4 regions of the Frankia sp. Mgl5 genome follow, and region 4 is predicted to be linked to each of the others. Evidence: riboswitches for the same ligand, from Rfam matches in the RefSeq annotation. Region 4 holds a riboswitch; each other region holds the start of a gene.
The links. A riboswitch is a leader RNA that binds a small molecule or an ion and turns the genes downstream of it on or off. The one in region 4 is predicted to bind cyclic di-AMP.

Region 1 (4,402 bases), on a different contig from region 4:
CGTCGTCCGCCCGCGCGGCAAGTCGGGTTGATCCCGCACAGGCAGGGGTATCCGTTGGTCGACACCCGATACGCGACACCCGTCTCCGTCGCCGTCTGTTGGCCGACGGCCGGATCCAGCCGACCGCATGCCGGAAACCCGATGCGTCGACTAACGTAACCAACCGTGTCGGAACTTCGGCGACGGTCGCGAGTGGCGTGGTGGCGCACATCCCACGCCTTGCCGGACCGCGCCGCGACGCCCACGGGCCGGCCCGGTGCCGCTGCCAGCCGCCGGAGCCGGGCATGACGCACCCACGCCCGCGGCACCACGAGATCTCAGTACTGCCCGACCGCGAGGACCTGATGGCCGAGCTGGCGAGCCGGCTCGAGGCCCTGGACGCCCTGCTGAGCCGGCTCGAGGATGCCGAGCGCCAGGCCGCGGACGCCGGTGAGCACCTCATCCGGACACGGCAGTGGCAGGAGGACACGGTCCGGACCATCCAGGAGGAGCGGGCGCGGATGCGCCAGCGCCAGCAGGCCCTGGACGACCTGGCCGAGCACGCCCGCGCGGCCGTCGAGGCCCTGCACGGCAGCCACCGCTCGCTGCCGCCCGAGGTGAAGCAGCTCGAGATCGAGCTCCAGGTCCTCAACAGCTCCGGCTTCCTGACCCGGCGCAACGGCCGGGCTCGCTGAGCGGCGGTCCCCGCCGGGCGTCGAACGCTCCTCCTCCTCTCAGCCCCTGGCCTCTGGCCCGGCCTGGTGGCGGGTGGTTCGCGTGTCCGCCCATGGGCGTCCACCTCGCCGTTTGGTGTCCGCCTCGCCCTTTCGGGGCGCGATCAGGCCGGGTTCGGCCCCCAAAGGGCGAGCGGGACGCTCACGACGACTGGCCCGATCCGGTAGTTGGCGAACTTCCGCGGGCCTGGCCGGCCAGGCCCGCGGAACTCGGGGCCCGGTGCCAGGTCGGTGCGCGGCGGCAGCGAGGCCCGGCGGAGCTTCCGGGGGGCGCCTGCCCGCGGGCGGCGCGTCGATCCGTTCACGTCCCAGGAGCACCGCGAAGGGGTCCTGGGGATCGGGCCGCGCGGTCGTCCGCGGCCGCCGGATCGAGGCGGGAAGAGACAGGCCGGGGACGGAGCGAACCGGGGCCGCGAGGGGCTCCGCGGGTAGTCCCAGCCCGGTCGGCCGGTACGGGAAACCCCCGCGCAAGCCAGGAAGTTCTGGTCACCTAACGTGTTGGGACGTGATCCTCGTGTGGGCGTCCAAAAACGTGACCGAAGGCTCAGCACCCCTCCTGACCTGGGCAGATGCGGCGCCGCAAGGGGCACTTCTTTGCACACTCGACGTAGTTGAGGAGGACTAGTGTTTACCCGCACCATCCGTGTGGACTAGTCTCGCTTCCGACGTCACGACAACACCGGACCGAACGCCGAATCCTGCCCGCGGTCCTGGTGTCCCCTCCGAGTCGTCACCACGGGCAGGAGCGGGGGACCCACCTCCACCGGCTGGCGCCACGACACGGCGCTGGCCTAGGGGTGAAGTCCATCGCGTGAAGGTCGCGCTATGGACCGGGCAGCCCAGCCCGAACCCGACAGCTCACCTCGCAGGCGTACGGGAAGGAACGCAACGTTGTCTGCGCAAAGTGTGCAGCTTGATGCTGAGAGACGCCGGCAGGAAGGGCGCGGTCGCCACCGTGCGCCGTCCGCCCCCACGGCGTCCAGCCGAGCCAGAGCCAGGGCCCGTACCGTCGCGGCCATCACCACCGGAACCGTCGCGGTCTCCGGGGTGGCGCTCGCCGGGTGCGCCCAGGATGTCAACTCGGACGTCGCGCTGGACGACGGCACGAACACCGCCCCGATGACGCTCGCGACCCAGATCGGGTCCCGGCTGGCGGTCGACGGAGCCATCCAGGCCGCCACCGCTACCGGCGGCGGTTCGGGCACCGTTCTCGACGCCACCACGGACATCTCCGCGCCGACTCTCTCGTCGAAGATCGACGTCGGCCTGCGCGTGACGAACCCCGAGGTCACGGTCAACGCGGACGAGCCCGTCAACATCGGCTTCTCGCTCTACAACGAGGAGACCCAGGCCCCGATCCCGGACCAGCTCATCAAGGTCCAGGTCAAGCTGCCGACCGGGTGGGCGACCTTCCTGCACCTGACGACGGACGACCGCGGCTTCGCGTCGTACACCGCGAAGGTGCTCACCACCACGAACGTCACGGCGATCTTCGACGGCACTGACGCCCTCCAGTCGGCGCACTCGGAGAACGACGCCACACTGCACGTCCGCCCGGCTCCGCCGCCCGCGCAGGCCTCCCGCAGCGCGGACCGCACGGGCGTGAACGTCAACACCCCGGTGGTCAGCGTCAACCTGCCGACCAACACCCTCGGCGAGAAGGCCGTCTACCTGGCCTCGCTGCAGGCCGGCAAGCCGTACGTCTACGGCGCCGAGGGCCCCAACTCCTTCGACTGCTCCGGGCTCGTGCAGTACGTGTACCGACAGCTCGGCAAGAGCCTGCCGCGTACCACCGACCAGCAGTACGCGGCCACCACCCATATCTCCCAGTACAACAAGGCGCCCGGCGACCTGATCTTCTTCGGGAGCCCCGGCAACATCTACCACATGGGCATCTACGCCGGCGACGGCAAGATGTGGGTCGCGCCCCGCACTGGTGATGTCGTCAAGCTTCAGACGATCTACACGACCTCGTACTTGGTCGGCCGCGTCACCTGAGAACGGCAGGCCCACGACCCAGCCAGGAGACTGGCTGTTCTCGACGTCGATCGTTCCACAAGCCCACGCACCGCTCGGACGGGGCTGCCCGAACGCAGACGCCCCGTCCCCCGGAACGAGCCGCAGCGCGATCTCCCCCTCCGGTCGCGCGCGGCTCCGCCGCCGGGTCGGGGTTGTCGGGATCAACCTCGGCCCGGCGGGTCTTCCGGAGTTCACCAGGTCCCCTGTACCGGACCGCCGGTGTCGCGTCTGCTCAGAACATCTGTGCTGCGGAATGTCCGGAGTAGCTCTGCTGCGGGCAGATTTCGCCACCTTCCGTGATGTTTCCGCCACGTGGCGCCATCGACGAGCTGACCGATACGGCCATGAACGGTAGGCCGTTGCGACATCATTCTACTTCGGCATAAGTAGCGTAGATGTAGCTTTAGCCGGCCAGACTGCCACCACTGGGCAGCAACACCCCCATCCGGACCAGCCAGCTCCCCGGCACCAGCTCACCCGAAAGCCAACCGCTCCCCACCGATCCGAGATCCTTCCGGTGGGACGGACGTCAGATCCCCCCCATCTGACGTCCGTCCGGCCGGAAGGCCCCGGACTCCGCTGGCCGTCTGTCCGATCCCCCCCCCATCGGGCCGGCGGCCAGCGGACCCCCTCAAACCTTCCGGCCGCCCACTGGTCCGTCGGGGCCGTTACCCCCCCTCCCGGCGACGTCGACGGACCGCTCGGGCCCCGGCCGCTCCACCCCGCGAGGGGTGCGGCGGCCGGGGCTCCGGGAAAACTCGAAGGACCCCTCCGCGCGGCGAACGCGCACCTCCGCGCCGGGCCCTCGGCCCGCACGGCCGCGGCACGCACAGGGCCGCGGACCCACCAGAGACCCGGCGACGCGGGCACACAGGGCCGCAACCCACACACAGCACCGCGGCAGGCGCAAGCCCCGAAATAGCCAGCAAGCCGTCCCCGGCGGGGCCGGCGGCCGGCCAATCCGTTAAATGACTAGTTCTTTGCTACTAGCGCGAACTGTCTGGTCAGTGCACTGAACCGAGCTGGGTCAGACCTTCCGGCGAAGGTCGCGGGAGAAGTCCCACAACGTGCTGCTGACCTTTTTGTCCCAGTCCGTCTCGGCAACCCGCCCGTGCTGGGTGACGTTGTCGCAGGTGGGGCCGGGCTCCGCTTCGAACTGTCCCACGACGCCCACCGCCGCGTAGACGGGGGGGCCGGGCGAGCAGGCGGCGAGCAGGGCGAGCCGCGCACCCTCCCCGATACCCCAGACGTATATCCGGTTCAGGTCGATGTCGGTGCGTTCCTCGTCCATGTAGCGGACGACGTCGCGCAGGTACTGCTGGTCCGCTCCATTCGGGTCGTCGAGTCGCCAGGTACCGGCGACCGCCTCCGGGAAGGCGAGCGCGAAGTCACGGCGGTTCGCCAGCGACGACGCGTCACTGTCATGTTCCAGTGAACTCGCATCCGTATTGTCATCGTGCAGGATGATTACCAGGGGCAACGGGTCATTCGGTTTGGAGGGTGCCTGAACGAGCAGTTCCCGGTCGGCTGACGGATAGCCGTCCGGGATTGTGACCCGTTCGACCTTGGGACGGCCATTGGCCGCGACGAGCCACCAGATGGCCACAAGTGCCACCCCGGCGATGATCACGTTTCTCTTGTTCTTGCCCCACCAGCCGGCAAGGGGATTC
Region 2 (4,402 bases), on a different contig from region 4:
ACATGGTGCTGGGCGCGGAAGCGCTCGCCGAATACGCGCACCACGTCGCCAAGGCATACCCGGTGAACATCGCGCTGCACACGGACCACTGCCCCGCCGACAAGCTGGACACCTACATCCGCCCGCTGATCGCCATCTCGAAGGAGCGTGTGGCGCAGGGCCGCGACCCGCTTTTCCAGTCCCACATGTGGGACGGTTCGGCGGTCGAGCTCGAGGAGAACCTCAAGATTGCCGACGAGTTGCTCGCCGACTGTCGCGCGGCGCGCATCGTGCTGGAAGTCGAAATCGGTGTCGTCGGTGGTGAGGAGGACGGCGTCGTAGGCGCCATCGACGAGAAGCTCTACACCACCCCCGGCGACATGTTCCGCACCGCCGAGGTTCTCGGCACCGGAGAAAAGGGCAGCTACATGCTGGCCGCGACGTTCGGCAACGTGCACGGCGTCTACAAGCCGGGGAACGTCAAGCTCCGACCCTCGATCCTGCGCGAGGGTCAGCAGTACGTGGCCGAGAAGCTCGGCCTGGCCGCCGACGCGAAGCCGTTCAACCTGGTCTTCCACGGCGGCAGTGGTTCGGACCTCTCCGAGATCCGCGAAACGCTCGACTACGGCGTCATCAAGATGAACGTGGACACCGACACCCAGTACGCGTTCACCCGGCCGATCGTCGACCACATGCTCCGCAACTACGACGGTGTCCTCAAGGTGGACGGTGAGGTCGGGGTCAAGAAGGCCTACGACCCGCGCACCTACGGCAAGGCCGCCGAAACCGCCATGGCCGCCCGGGTCGCCCAGGCCTGTGACGACCTGCGTTCCGCCGGCCGGTCGATCGGGGTCTGACCGGCCCCGTCCGGTTCACGGCCCGACGGTCACCTGATCCGCTCCTCTCCCTCCCGGGGACGTCTGTCCCCGGGAGTACTCCTATGCCCGGCGGAGTCCATGTGTCCCGGGCTGTGGCCCTCGGCCGCGCGCGGCACTGTTCTCCCCATGGCTCCGCTCCATGGCTCCGCTCTCCTTATGTCCCGACGCCGTGTCTCCTCATTGCTCTTCGGGCGGCCGCCGGCCGCGGCCGCGGACGGCGGCACCGGAACCCCCTGAGCGCCGCGCGCCCGGGGGACCACATTCCCGGAAACAATGAGGCACCCGTCGGGACACGCACCGTTACCCGGGACGGGGCGCCTCGCCCGGTGCCGCCCGGGAGGCCCGATGCCGCCCGATGCCGCCCGGGACGCTCAGTGCCATCCGGACACCCAATGAAACCTGGGACGCATAGTGCCCAAATAGGCACACAAAGCTATCGTGGACGCGCGGTGCCCAGCGGAGCACACGGCGCCAACTCGGAACAGAGTGTGCACCCGCTCACATCCATGCGGAAGCGCACCCATCGAAGTGGATGTGAGGCGTCGCCCGCCCGGCGAGGCCTCATGAAGATCGTGCGGGTGGTCGGCGCGACATCGGCGCCCATACCAACCCAGGGCACTCCGAAGCCCACAGCCCACCACAGGCCCCTCACGGGTTGCGGATCGGGTAAAGCCTGCTGAGACCACGCGCACGACCCATCGGAGTTCGCACCGGACGCAGTGTTCGCGTGGGCTCCTATGTGTCTCAGCGGCCCCGATGCGTCCTACCCGACACATGCCGACACATGCCGCCGCGCGCCGAACGCTGCTGCCGCGGCGACCCGAGCGCCCCCCGTGGCGTCCCGAGCGCACCCGTTCGTGCGCCCCGGCGATACCTCTCCCGGCCCGTCCCGAGACGCACACCCGTGGCCGAACCGCGCGCCACCCCGCCCGCGGGGCCGCGGGACAGCTCGGATTCCCGCCCGAACGGGGCTACTTCGGGGCACGCACAGAGGCACCAGACAGCCCACGCGATCGCCCGATCACGGGCGAGAGACACACACGGACCCATCTCAACCAAGATCGATCCGAGGGGCGAACGGGACGTACCGACCCGACCCCGAGGGGGGCCACCACCCCGCAAGCAGTCACAGAAGTACCCCAACAAGTTAACTCATAGTTACAGTTACGTTTCTCACACATCACGGCATGCGGGCATACATCAGCACGAAGATATGAATTTTCTAGCCGCTTGATGACGGCCTGGCCGGCCGCGGGTAGCCTTCTCTCATATTCGGCTCGATTGCCGACAGCACGCCCAATGGTAACGATCTTTCACCAGTGTGATCTGTCGGTACGAACCACCCTCCACGACGCGGTCGCCAAGTTAATGAGCGCGCATGCGCGCGCGATACCAGCACCACGATCAAACCTCAAGCAGCCACCGGGCGGTGTGCTCTTTTTCACCTGAGGCATTCAGTGCTTGTCATTCGACCTGACGGCGTGGTTATGGTCTTCGCCGTGCCCGGAGACAGGCCGGGCACCCGACGGGTGGCACGCCGAATCCCTGCCCCCATCCGTTGGAAACAGAAACCCGATGGCAGGAGCGGGGGAACCAATACCCGGTCGCCGATTCTGGGGACCTTGGGGTGAAGCCGCTAACGCCGACGACACGAGGAGGAATCTTGTCCTCCGTTGCCGAAGGCACAGGATTTCCGGAGTTCCTGACTTGGCGGCCGGGCTTTTTCCCTGCCCGAACCCGACAGCTCACCTCGCAGGCGTGGGGAAGGAAAACTCACGCATGTCCGACGCACGTACCAGTGGCCGACAACGCCGCAGCAGTACCCGCAGCCGGGCCCGCACTCTCGTCTCCGTCCCCGTCATCGCCGCGGCGGTCGGCGGAACACTCGCCCTGAGCCAGCCGGCCAACGCCGCCACGACCTGGGAAGGTCTGCGGCAATGCGAGTCCGGCGGTAACTACACGACGAACACCGGTAACGGCTACTATGGCGCTTACCAGTTCTCGCCAGGCACCTGGCGCAGCCTCGGCTACTCGGGGCTGCCACACACGGCTCCGCCCGCCGTGCAGGACGCAGCGGCACTGCAACTCGCACTCCGTTCCGGGTTCGGCCAGTGGCCGGTCTGCGGGAGCGGAATGGGCTCCGAGCAGCTCCTGCCCGGCGCGTCGTCATCAGGCGCCGGGGTCCAGGCGTCCAGAGCGGCCGAGCGCACCTCGCTGGTCGCCCAGCCCGCAGCCGCGGGCGTCCCAAACCTGACGCGGACATACACCGCGTCGATGGTCAACCAGGTCAGCGACGAAGTCCGCTCCTGGCAGGCCAAGATGACCTCCCTCGGCTACCCCCTCACGGTCGACGGCAGCTACGGACCACGGTCCGCGGCCGCGGCGCGTGACTTCCAGGCCGCACGCGGCCTCGTGGTGGACGGCGTCCTGGGTCCGCAGACCTGGGCGGCCACCTTCGGCTGACGCCTGCCGACCGGCGCACTCGGTCACCAGCCGGACCGTCTGACGGCCACCGCCGCACGCGGCGACCGCTCCCCCGCTGGCCTGAACCGACCCACCGCACCCTCCTGACGGCCGCCCCCACGCCGCCGCCCGGTCGCGGTGGCCCCCACGCACCGGTCGAGCCCCCTTCGCAAGGCGTCCTTCCCCCGGATGAGGCCTCCCACCCGCGCCCGTCGCGGTGAGCCATCCCTCCAAGGACTCAGGCCCTCGAACCGGACGCCGGCGAATCATCCGTGTTCCAACTCCGCCCAGCCGGTGTGTCCCCGGACATCCCGCCCGCGGCTGACCACGTGCTGTCGCAACCGCGATTCCCCCACCAGCACGAGCTCGGCACTCTGCGTCGCCCCGGTTCGTCGGCAGCGAAGACCCGCCGGCGCCAGGACCGTACGACCCGCCCGCACGGGGCAGACCCCGCCGTGCGGGCGGGGGCGGTGCGCGGATCGCCCCAACGATCCGCGCGGCACGGGAGGCGGTACGGACTCAGGCGGCAAGCCTGCGTCGAAGTCCCGATGCCGGGGGCCGTGTTCTCATCCGTGATCCACCCGATGATCGGACGAACCCTCCGGCAGCCAAGTCGCCGCGGCGCGCGACCCGCCGCCGACTCGGCTAGGTCGAGCCCGCCGCATGATCTCCTCCGGCCCAGGCCGCAGGAGGAGCCGTCCACGCCGGTGATCCCGGCAGGTGGGCGTGTCCCGCACAGGCCGGGACACGCCCACCGCGGACGGCCAGCCCGATCCCGTCGCCCGTGCAGGTCCTCCCTCCGCCCCGCCCCGTGCCCCCGGGCCCACAACTCATCAATCTCCATCTAGTCACGTTAGATATACAGAACGTAATTATCTAGGAAAAAACTACAAACGAACGACAAACGTACTTTTAGAGGAGCCGTCGAGACGCGACGGCACGCGGCCCGACCCACCCCGGCGGACAGCCGTCCGCGGCCTGGCGGTAACGTCATCTGGATCAGTGCTTCTCGTCACGATCGGCTACGTCACACGTCAATCAGCCCATTCGGGTAGCTCCGATGTGGTCCTTTCGCATCCCCC
Region 3 (4,402 bases), on a different contig from region 4:
GCCTTCAACACGATGCTCACCGAGATCGAGGCGTCTTTCCGCGCCCGCGAGGCCTCCGAGCGGCGCCTGCGACGCTTCGTCGGGGACGCCAGCCACGAACTGCGCACCCCGCTGACGTCGATCCGCGGCTACGCCGAGATGTTCCGCAGGGGAGCGGCAAGCCGACCCGAGGACCTGGCGATGGTCATGCGGCGCATCGAGGAGGAGTCGGCCCGGATGAGCGAGCTGGTCGACGACCTGCTGCTGCTCGCCCGCCTCGACCACCAGCCCGACCTCGAGCGTGAACCCGTCGACCTGGCGGCCATGCTCCGTGACATCGCCGCCGACGCCCGCGCCGTCAGCCCGGGACGGACGATCGAGGTCGACGCCCCGCCGATCCTCGAGGTGACGGGGGACGAGGGACGCCTGCGCCAGGCCGTCGGGAACCTCGTCCGCAACGCGCTCGTCCACACCCCGCCCGAGGCGACGGTCTCCCTCACCGCCCGCGACGCCGACACGGCCGTGGACGCTGACGCCGACGCGGACGGCGACGCCGACGGCGGTGCGGCGGCCGGTGCGGCGGATGACGACCGGGAGGTCGTCATCTCGGTGATCGACCATGGGCCCGGAGTCCCCGCGGACGCCGTCGACCACGTCTTCGAGCGGTTCTACCGCGCCGACTCCGGCCGCTCCCGCGACGCCGGCGGGACGGGGCTGGGCCTGTCCATTGTCGAGGCCGTCGCCGCCGCGCACGGCGGACGGGCCGAGCACCGGCCGACACCGGGCGGCGGCGCCACGTTCCGGCTCGTCCTGCCCCGCCCCGATCCCTCTTCGTCATGAGCTGGATCGGCTCCGTTCACCGCGACCCGCCAGGCTGATCTCGGCGCGGCCGGCCGGGATCCGTCCGGCGGGCGGGATCCGTCCGGCGGACGGGACCTGCCGTGCTGGTGAGGTCTCTCGGAGCTCGTGGAGGACATGTGGTCACCTCGGCGGTCGTCATCACGGGAGCGGCATCCGGGATCGGGCGGGCGTGCGCGGAGCTGTTCGCCGCGCGGGGGTTCGGCGTGGTCGCCGTGGACGTCGACGAGGTCGGCCTGGCGGCGCTGACCCGAGCACAGTCGCGCGCCCCGCGGCCCGCCGTGGCCCCGGCGGATCCCCGGATCGTGGCGGATGCCGGTGCCGTGACGGGTGCGGATTCCTGGCCGGCGGGCGGGCCGGAGCCGCGGATCGTCCCGATGGTCGGGGACGTCTCGGTCGAGGAGACCGGGGCCGCCATGGCGGAGCTGGCGCTCGCGAGCTTCGGGCGGCTGGACGTCGCGGTGCTCAACGCCGGGATCGGCACGACGCTGCCGTGGGAGGCCCCGGGCGCGATCGACCGGCTGGACCGGATCCTCGCCGTCAACGTGCGGGGCGTCGCGATCGGGATCCGTTCGGTGGTCCCCGCGCTCCGGGCGGGCGGTGGCGGCTCAATCGTCGTGACCGCCTCCAGCGGCGGGTTGCAGAGCGAACCGGGGAACTGGGCGTACAACGCGTCCAAGGCGGCTGTGATCAACATGGTGCGGGCCGCGGCGCTCGACCACGCCGCCCAGAACATCCGGATCAACGCCGTCGCCCCCGGCCTGACCGAGACGGCGCTGACCGCGCGCCACCGCACCGACCCGGCGTCCACCGCGGCGGTGAGCCGCCGCATTCCGATGGGGCGCTGGGGGCAGCCGGGCGAGCTGGCCTCGGCCGTCTGGTTCCTGGCCTCCGCCGAGTCGTCCTACATCACCGGAACGACGCTGGTCGCCGACGGGGGCCTGACCGCGCACCACGGGGTCGTGCCTCTGCCGGCTCCGGAGGTCGCGCTGCCGACTCCGGAAATCTGACCCGGAACGGACGAAATTACGACTCGTCCGCATCAGGGGCCTGTCAACAGGTCTGGGTGGTGCCCGGACGAACGCCGGGACCATTTTCAACTTGATGCTCGTGCAACTTCTTCCCGCTTCGCGGGTCGAATTCCTGCGCCGAGGCGAGCACGTCACCCACTCTCCGTGCAATCGCTCTCGGCCATCGTGGCGGGGCGGTCACGGTGATGGGACGGTCCATTGAAGAGGAACGCGCCTGCGCGCGTGATACGCCGCCCACGGAGGATCTTCAAGGCTCCGATAGGAAATGTGGCGCTCGCCACAGAGCCTTGGCAATTGTTGGTCCGTTGTGTGTAACGTCTGCGCCGTGCTTTCGTTCAGGAAAGCGCGCACCGGGCGACACGCCGAATCCTGCCCCGCCCGGTGAACAACAAACCTCAGGGCGGGAGCGGGGGAACCAACCTTCGGGCGTCGATCACAGACGTCCTCGGGGTGAAGTCGCGTAGCGCGACCGGGTAATTCCCAGCCCGAACCCGACAGCTAACTTCGCAGGCGTGGGGAGGGGCATCACTTTGTCCGTTATGGCTTCGCGTGCTCGTAAGACCAGTCGTTCCATCCGCCGCGGCCGTGCGCTGCTTGTAGCACCGCTCCTCGCCGCCACGATCGGCGGCGGAATCGCGATGTCACAGCCCGCCAGTGCCGCGGGTCGGCCGGACGCACACCGCTTCCTGAGCGCAGTTGTGCCCTGCGAGTCCGGCGGTAACCCCCACGCGGTCAACTCGATCGGCGCGGGCGGCCTGTTCCAGTTCCTGCCGGGCACCTGGCACGGCGTCGGTGGGCAGGGTCTCCCGCAGAACGCGAGCGCCGCCGAGCAGTGGAAGCGCGCGCACATCCTGTACGCGCAGCAGGGAACCAGCCCGTGGTACGCCTCGAAGAGCTGCTGGGGCCCCAAGCTCTGACCCAGCCCCCAGGCTCTGACGCGGCCCGTCGAATGGATCTGACGCGGCCCGTCGAATGGAGCAGACAGGTGACGGACCAGCCTGGCTGAGCCTTGACTGAGCGCGACAGATGGTCCGCGGAACGCGATCGGTGGCCCGGGTGTCGACACTGACACCCGGGCCACCGGTGTTTCGGTGCCACCGGCCGCGTCGCACGAGCACGAGGAAGAACGAGCGCGAGGAAAAGAGACCTGCCGTACGCTGAACAGTCGTCCGCCCGCGCACCTGCGGCCGAGTTGGCGGCGGCCGGAGAGGTGGGTTGTCGATGGCCGAGCCGACCAGTCGCCGCAGGTTCGCCGTTCTCGCGATCTGCTGCATGAGTCTGCTGATCGTGGGGCTGGACGGCACCATCGTGAACGTGGCCCTGCCCGCACTGCGCCGGGATCTGGGTGCGTCGCCCGCGGGCCTGCAATGGACGATCGACAGCTACACCCTCGTCCTGGCCAGCCTGCTCATGCTCGGTGGTTCCACCGGCGACCGGCTCGGCCGCCGCCGGATCTTCCAGACCGGACTGGCCCTGTTCACCGCAGGCTCGCTGCTGTGCAGCCTCGCGCCCGGGCTCGGCTGGCTGGTGGCCTTCCGAATGGTGCAGGCCGTCGGCGGTTCGATGCTGAACCCGGTTGCGATGTCCATCATCACCAACACGTTCACCGACCCGCGGGAACGGGCCCGCGCCATCGGTCTCTGGGGCGCGGTGATCGGGATCAGCATGGCACTCGGCCCGGTGCTCGGCGGCGTCCTCGTCGAGACGGTGAACTGGCGGGCGGTCTTCTGGATCAACATCCCGATCGGGCTCGCCGCGCTGGTGCTCACGCACCGCTTCGTCCCCGAGTCCCGCGCGCCGAGCCCACGCCGCCTGGACCCCGTCGGACAGCTCCTTGTGATCGCCGTCCTCGCGACCCTCACCTACTCGATCATCGAGGCGCCCGCGGCCGGCTGGACGTCCGCCGAAACGCTCGTCCTGCTCGCGGTGGCGGTCGCCGCGGCGGCGCTGCTGGTCGGCTACGAGTCGCGGCGCACCGAGCCGCTGCTGGACGTCCGCTTCTTCCGCAGCGCGCCCTTCTCCGGCGCGACGGCGATCGCGGTGTGCGCGTTCGGCGCTCTCGCCGGCTTCCTCTTCCTCAACACGATCTACCTGCAGGACGTCCGTGGCTACTCGGCGCTGCACGCCGGCCTGCTGACCCTGCCGATGGCGCTGGCCACCCTGGTGATCGCGCCCCTGTCCGGCCGGGCGGTGGGGCGCTTCGGCCCGCGTCCGTCGCTGCTCGCCGCGGGTGTCGCCCTGACCGCCGGCAGCGCGGCGATGACGGGCCTGTCCCCACAGACCTCCGTCACCACCCTGATGGTCGCCTACGTCCTCTTCGGGACGGGCTTCGGCCTGGTGAACGCGCCGATCACCAACACGGCGGTCTCCGGGATGCCGCTCGAGCAGGCCGGGGTCGCGGCGGCGGTCGCCTCGACGAGCCGTCAGGTCGGCCAGTCGCTGGGCGTGGCCGTGATCGGCTCCGTCGCGGCAGCGACCGCGACAGTCGGGGCCGTCGGGGCCGTCGGCGACGGCCCGGGAGTCGGGATCGACCC
Region 4 (4,402 bases):
GCATGAGCCAGCACGAACCCTGCAGGACAACGTGACACCCCGCTGTGTCCCCGACCGGGAAGCGCACTCCCCAGGGGGCCCTGCACGTTGTCCGCCCCGCGTACGGCTGCCCGGTGCGTATGGCACCGAGCAGGTCGCTGAGCAGATCCATGTCAGCACCATACCTGGAACGAATGAAGACGATGGGACATGAATATCAGACAGTGAGTCATTCACCGTCTTCAACAGAGGACGTACGGTCGAGATCATCACCGACCGCGGGCAGCCCGCGCCGCATGATTGGATCTCGATGTCACTGCACGTTGTCGTCGGAACCAGCCACTCCGGAACAGCCACCGCACAGCTGCTCGCCGAGTCCGGTGACCGGGTGCGCATACTCAGCCGGCGCGGCGGCGGGCCGGAGCACCCGCTCGTCGAACGGATCACCGCGGACGCCAGCGACGCCGCCCTTCTGACCAGCCTGGCCCAGGGCGCCGCCACGCTCTTCAACTGCGCATCGCCGGCCTACGACAGGCTGCCGACCGAGACTCCGGCGCTGGCCGCCGCGCTGCTGACCGCAGCCGAACGCAGCGGCGCGCGCTACCTCAATCTCAGCAACGTGTACGGGTACGGCCCCGTCTCCGGGGCGATGACCGAGGACCTCCCCCTGTCGCCGACCACCATCAAAGGCCGGGTCCGGGCACAGATGTGGCAGGACGCCATCACCGCCCACGAACAGGGGCGGATCCGTTTCGCCGAGGTGCGACCCGGCGACTTCATCGGCCCCGGAGCGGTGTCGATGTTCAACCTGATGGTCGCGCCCTCCGTGCTGGCCGGCGAAGCAGTCCACGTCCCCGCGGACCTGGACGCGGCGCACAGCTGGGGGTACCCGGGCGACGTGGCCCGCATCCTCGTCGCCGTCAGCAGAGACGACCAGGCGTGGGGGCGGGCCTGGCACGTGCCCCCGGTCTCCGACGGCTCGGTGCGCGAGATAGCGGTGCGGTTCGCGGATCTGACCGGTTCGCCCGTCCCCCACCTGGTCAACATGTCACCGCTCGACCTGCACAACCTGGCCAGCTCCGATCCGATCATGGCGGAGGTTCCGGAGATGCAGTACCTCTACCAGCGGCCCGCCGTCCTGGATGCCACGCTGACCGCACGGACCTTCGATCTCAAGCCGACCCCCCTCGACGACGTCCTGATCGAAACCGCCCAGGCCATGACAAGATCCGCCTAGCGAGCCACGGCCGCGCCCGACCGAACCGGCCTCCGATCCGCCCGCAGAGATCATCCAGCTCGGCCGCCCACGACTCCACCACCACAACCAAGATCATCTACCACGGGCATCACAAGTGCCGTTGCAGCACTAGCCCTCGGCTATCCCCCCAAGCCCGCGCTCCGAGGCGTCCCGCGCCCCTCAGCCGCAACCCAAACCTCAACTCCGGTTCAACGTGGCGGGTGAGTGAGTCCATGGACTCACTCACCCGCCACACATCGTCTGGGAGGTGGGACTGGGGGCTGAGGGGCTCGGATCAGTCGACGGTCGCCCCGATCAGGTGATCACGCTCTACAGCTAGCTGCCAGCCGCCAGACGCCGACATGAGCTCCGGCGAACGGACGCCTTCCGCGACATGCGCTGGGTGACCCAATCCGGGCCGGAGCGTCGCCGGTTACTACTCGGAGTGTCTCGATCTCGATCCTGTGTGCATACCGTGACCAGGATGCGCCGTCCGACCAATAAAATTGGTACTTGCGACTACCCTTAGTAGTTCGTTACGGTGTCCTGGCTCGCAGCAAGCGACGGGCCGTACGCCGAGTTCTGCCCTAGGCCCGTCGTCCCCTCCTAGCGATCAGCAGGGCAGAAGCGGGGGAACCACGTTCCTCCGGACGGCCACCCGCGCACGGGCGGCCGTCCTCGGGGTGAAGTCGTCCTCGCCGCAGATGCGGTAAAGGCCGACCGGGCTTCCCGGCCCGAACCCGACAGCTAACCTCGCAGGCGTACGGGAAGGATCGTCGTGTACGCACGCATGTCTGGATCACCCAGGCGGGCCTTTCACCCGTCCCTCGGGCAGCCGCCGCGGCCGCACAGTGCCCGCATCCCGGGGTTGACGCAGGAAATCTAGACCCACCAGGTCCGGAATACTTTTACGCCGACAGAACGCCGGCGCACTGAGCCATGCTTCCCTCGCCGGGCGAATCGTTGCCGTAACTTTTTGATCCGTGTACGGATCAATTTCCCATCCGGACATTCAGAAGCTCTGTTCTTCATAGCAGAAACGAGATTCTTAGATGTCGCATGGAAAGCACCGCAGGTCCAGCCGTCCGAACACCTCCGGACGGGGACCCGGGCGAGGCCGTGCCGCCGTGGTCACCGCGGCGAGCGTCATCGGCGCGTCGGCGGGACTGATGTTCACCGCGGGCCCGGCGAGCGCGGCCACCGTCTCCGACGTCACCATCGCGCAGGCGGCACAGAACGCGGGCCTGCCGTCCTGCCGCGGGATTCCACTGAGCACCTGGGTCGCGGTGGCGCTGGCCGAGTCGGGCGGCAACACAACGGCCCACGCGACGGTCGGTGAGGACTCCCGCGGCCTCTGGCAGATCAACATGCGCGCGCACTCGAGCTGGGTCGGTAGCCGCAACCTCTACGACCCGAACGTCAACGCCTGGGCCGCGCGGCAGGTGTGCGCCAGCCAGGGCATCGGTGCCTGGAGCGCCTACAAGAACGGCATGCACGTGAAGTACCTGTCCCGCGGCGCCGCGGCGGCGGCCGCGGTGGGCGGCGGCGCCGGCACCCGGACGGTCTCGGCCGCCACACCGGCCGCGACGGCCGCGACGGCCGCGACGGCACCGGCGCCCGCCAGCTCGGGCTACATGCGGCTCGGGGTCGAAGGCGTCCGCTGGGACGTGGCGCTGGTGCAGAAGCGGCTCACCGACATCGGCTACCCGATCACCATCGACGGCCGGTTCGGTCCGCAGACCAACCACATGGTCGTCGACTTCCAGAAGAAGAACGGCCTCGTCCCGGACGGCGTCGTGGGCCCGCTCACCCACGACAAGCTGTTCGCCTGATCCAGGGGCGGCGCGCGGCCGTCGAGCCGTCCACGTCGCGGCCCGGGCACGCCGGTGCCGGGCGGCGACCGGGCGGCGACCGGGCGGCGCGGCCAAGCCCGTGGCCGGGCGAGGGTGGCGCGCCCGACACGGCCGACCTGCCGCTTCAGTGGACCGCCGGGCCGGATCCGGGCAGGCTCGGAGTTTGGGCCCGCCAGGCAGGACGCGACCAGGGCCGCCCGTCCACGAGGCAGGAGCGATTTTTGTGCTGACCAGGATCGACCATGTCGGGATCGCCGTGGCCTCGCTGGAGGAGGCCATCCCTCGTTACGAGGCGGCGTTCGGCCTGAAGGTCGCGCATCAGGAGACGAACGAGGCGCAGGGCGTGCGCGAGGCGATGCTGCTGGTGCACCACGGCGACACGGGCGGCTCCTACGTCCAGCTACTCGAGCCGGTGCGCCCGGACACCCCGGTCGGGAAGTTCCTGGCGAAGAAGGGCCCCGGCATCCACCACATCGCCTACGGCGTGGCGGACATCGACGCGGCGCTGGCGGCGCTCACCGTCACCGGGTTCGACCTGGTCAACAAGACGCCGGTGCACGGGACATCCGGAAGCCGGATCGCGTTCATGCACCCGAAGGGCCTCGGTGGGGTGCTCACCGAGCTGGTCGAGGCGGCCGAGGGCCACTGACCTCCGGCGGGACCACCGCGGCCGGGCCCCGGGGCTGACCCGGGCCCGGCCGCGGCGGCGGTCCCACCGGCCGGCGGTCCCACCGGCCGGCGGTCTCACCGGCACTGCGTCGCTGGTCAGCGGCGGCTCTCGGCGGCGGTCCACTTGCTGGTCGGGATCGGGTCGAGCGGCACGACCGACGTGCCGTTCCAGCGGAACCGCACGCTCGCCGCGCCCGCGCTCGGGCAGCACATCGGGTCCGCCGGGCGGTACAGGTCGTACTGCAGCGCCACCACCTCGCTGGTCGACCACACCCACCGCACGCTCGCGCTCGCGACGGCGTCCGTCCCGACGAACCGGCCGCGGTGGAAGAAGAAGGCCTGCTGCGGATGGCCGTCCACCGAGGTGGACAGCCGACCGACGATCACGCTGAGATCGTGGGTGGGCTCGTAGCCGTCCGTGGTGATCGGTGTGTAACCACGGCCGCGGACAAGGCCCGACGCCTCCGCCAGGCTCAACGAACCGGCCACGACGGCCGAGCCGCCCGGGCCTGACGGGCTGGCCACGGCACCTGAGCTGGCCACAGCACCCGAACCGGCCACAGCACCCGGGCTGCGCGCGGCGCCCGGTGTGGCGGCCGGGGGTGACTGCACCGCGGTCGGCGCGGCGGACATCGCAGACGCCGCCCCGCTCAAGATGACCGCG

Region 1: linked by a shared signal. The riboswitch ahead of MXD62_RS34200 (C40 family peptidase) and the one ahead of MXD62_RS06205 (peptidoglycan-binding protein) in region 4 are both predicted to bind cyclic di-AMP.
Region 2: linked by a shared signal. The riboswitch ahead of MXD62_RS22930 (transglycosylase family protein) and the one ahead of MXD62_RS06205 (peptidoglycan-binding protein) in region 4 are both predicted to bind cyclic di-AMP.
Region 3: linked by a shared signal. The riboswitch ahead of MXD62_RS05665 (transglycosylase family protein) and the one ahead of MXD62_RS06205 (peptidoglycan-binding protein) in region 4 are both predicted to bind cyclic di-AMP.

Annotation. Positions count from the first base shown of each region.
Region 1 covers NZ_JALKFY010000827.1:72,459-76,860, forward strand. The annotation lists gene MXD62_RS34195 (hypothetical protein) at 285-674, shown strand; cyclic di-AMP (ydaO/yuaA leader) riboswitch at 1,393-1,599, shown strand; gene MXD62_RS34200 (C40 family peptidase) at 1,761-2,711, shown strand; gene MXD62_RS34205 (PHB depolymerase family esterase) at 3,760-4,402, opposite strand, start outside.
Region 2 covers NZ_JALKFY010000675.1:48,720-53,121, reverse strand. The annotation lists gene fbaA (class II fructose-bisphosphate aldolase) at 1-836, shown strand, start outside; cyclic di-AMP (ydaO/yuaA leader) riboswitch at 2,383-2,630, shown strand; gene MXD62_RS22930 (transglycosylase family protein) at 2,637-3,320, shown strand.
Region 3 covers NZ_JALKFY010000007.1:127,720-132,121, forward strand. The annotation lists gene MXD62_RS05655 (cell wall metabolism sensor histidine kinase WalK) at 1-819, shown strand, start outside; gene MXD62_RS05660 (SDR family NAD(P)-dependent oxidoreductase) at 957-1,847, shown strand; cyclic di-AMP (ydaO/yuaA leader) riboswitch at 2,219-2,395, shown strand; gene MXD62_RS05665 (transglycosylase family protein) at 2,408-2,785, shown strand; gene MXD62_RS05670 (MFS transporter) at 3,090-4,402, shown strand, end outside.
Region 4 covers NZ_JALKFY010000008.1:92,170-96,571, forward strand. The annotation lists partial or broken gene MXD62_RS40085 (AraC family transcriptional regulator) at 1-151, opposite strand, end outside; gene MXD62_RS06200 (NAD-dependent epimerase/dehydratase family protein) at 290-1,216, shown strand; cyclic di-AMP (ydaO/yuaA leader) riboswitch at 1,780-1,993, shown strand; gene MXD62_RS06205 (peptidoglycan-binding protein) at 2,269-3,048, shown strand; gene mce (methylmalonyl-CoA epimerase) at 3,293-3,718, shown strand; gene MXD62_RS06215 (LppP/LprE family lipoprotein) at 3,835-4,402, opposite strand, start outside.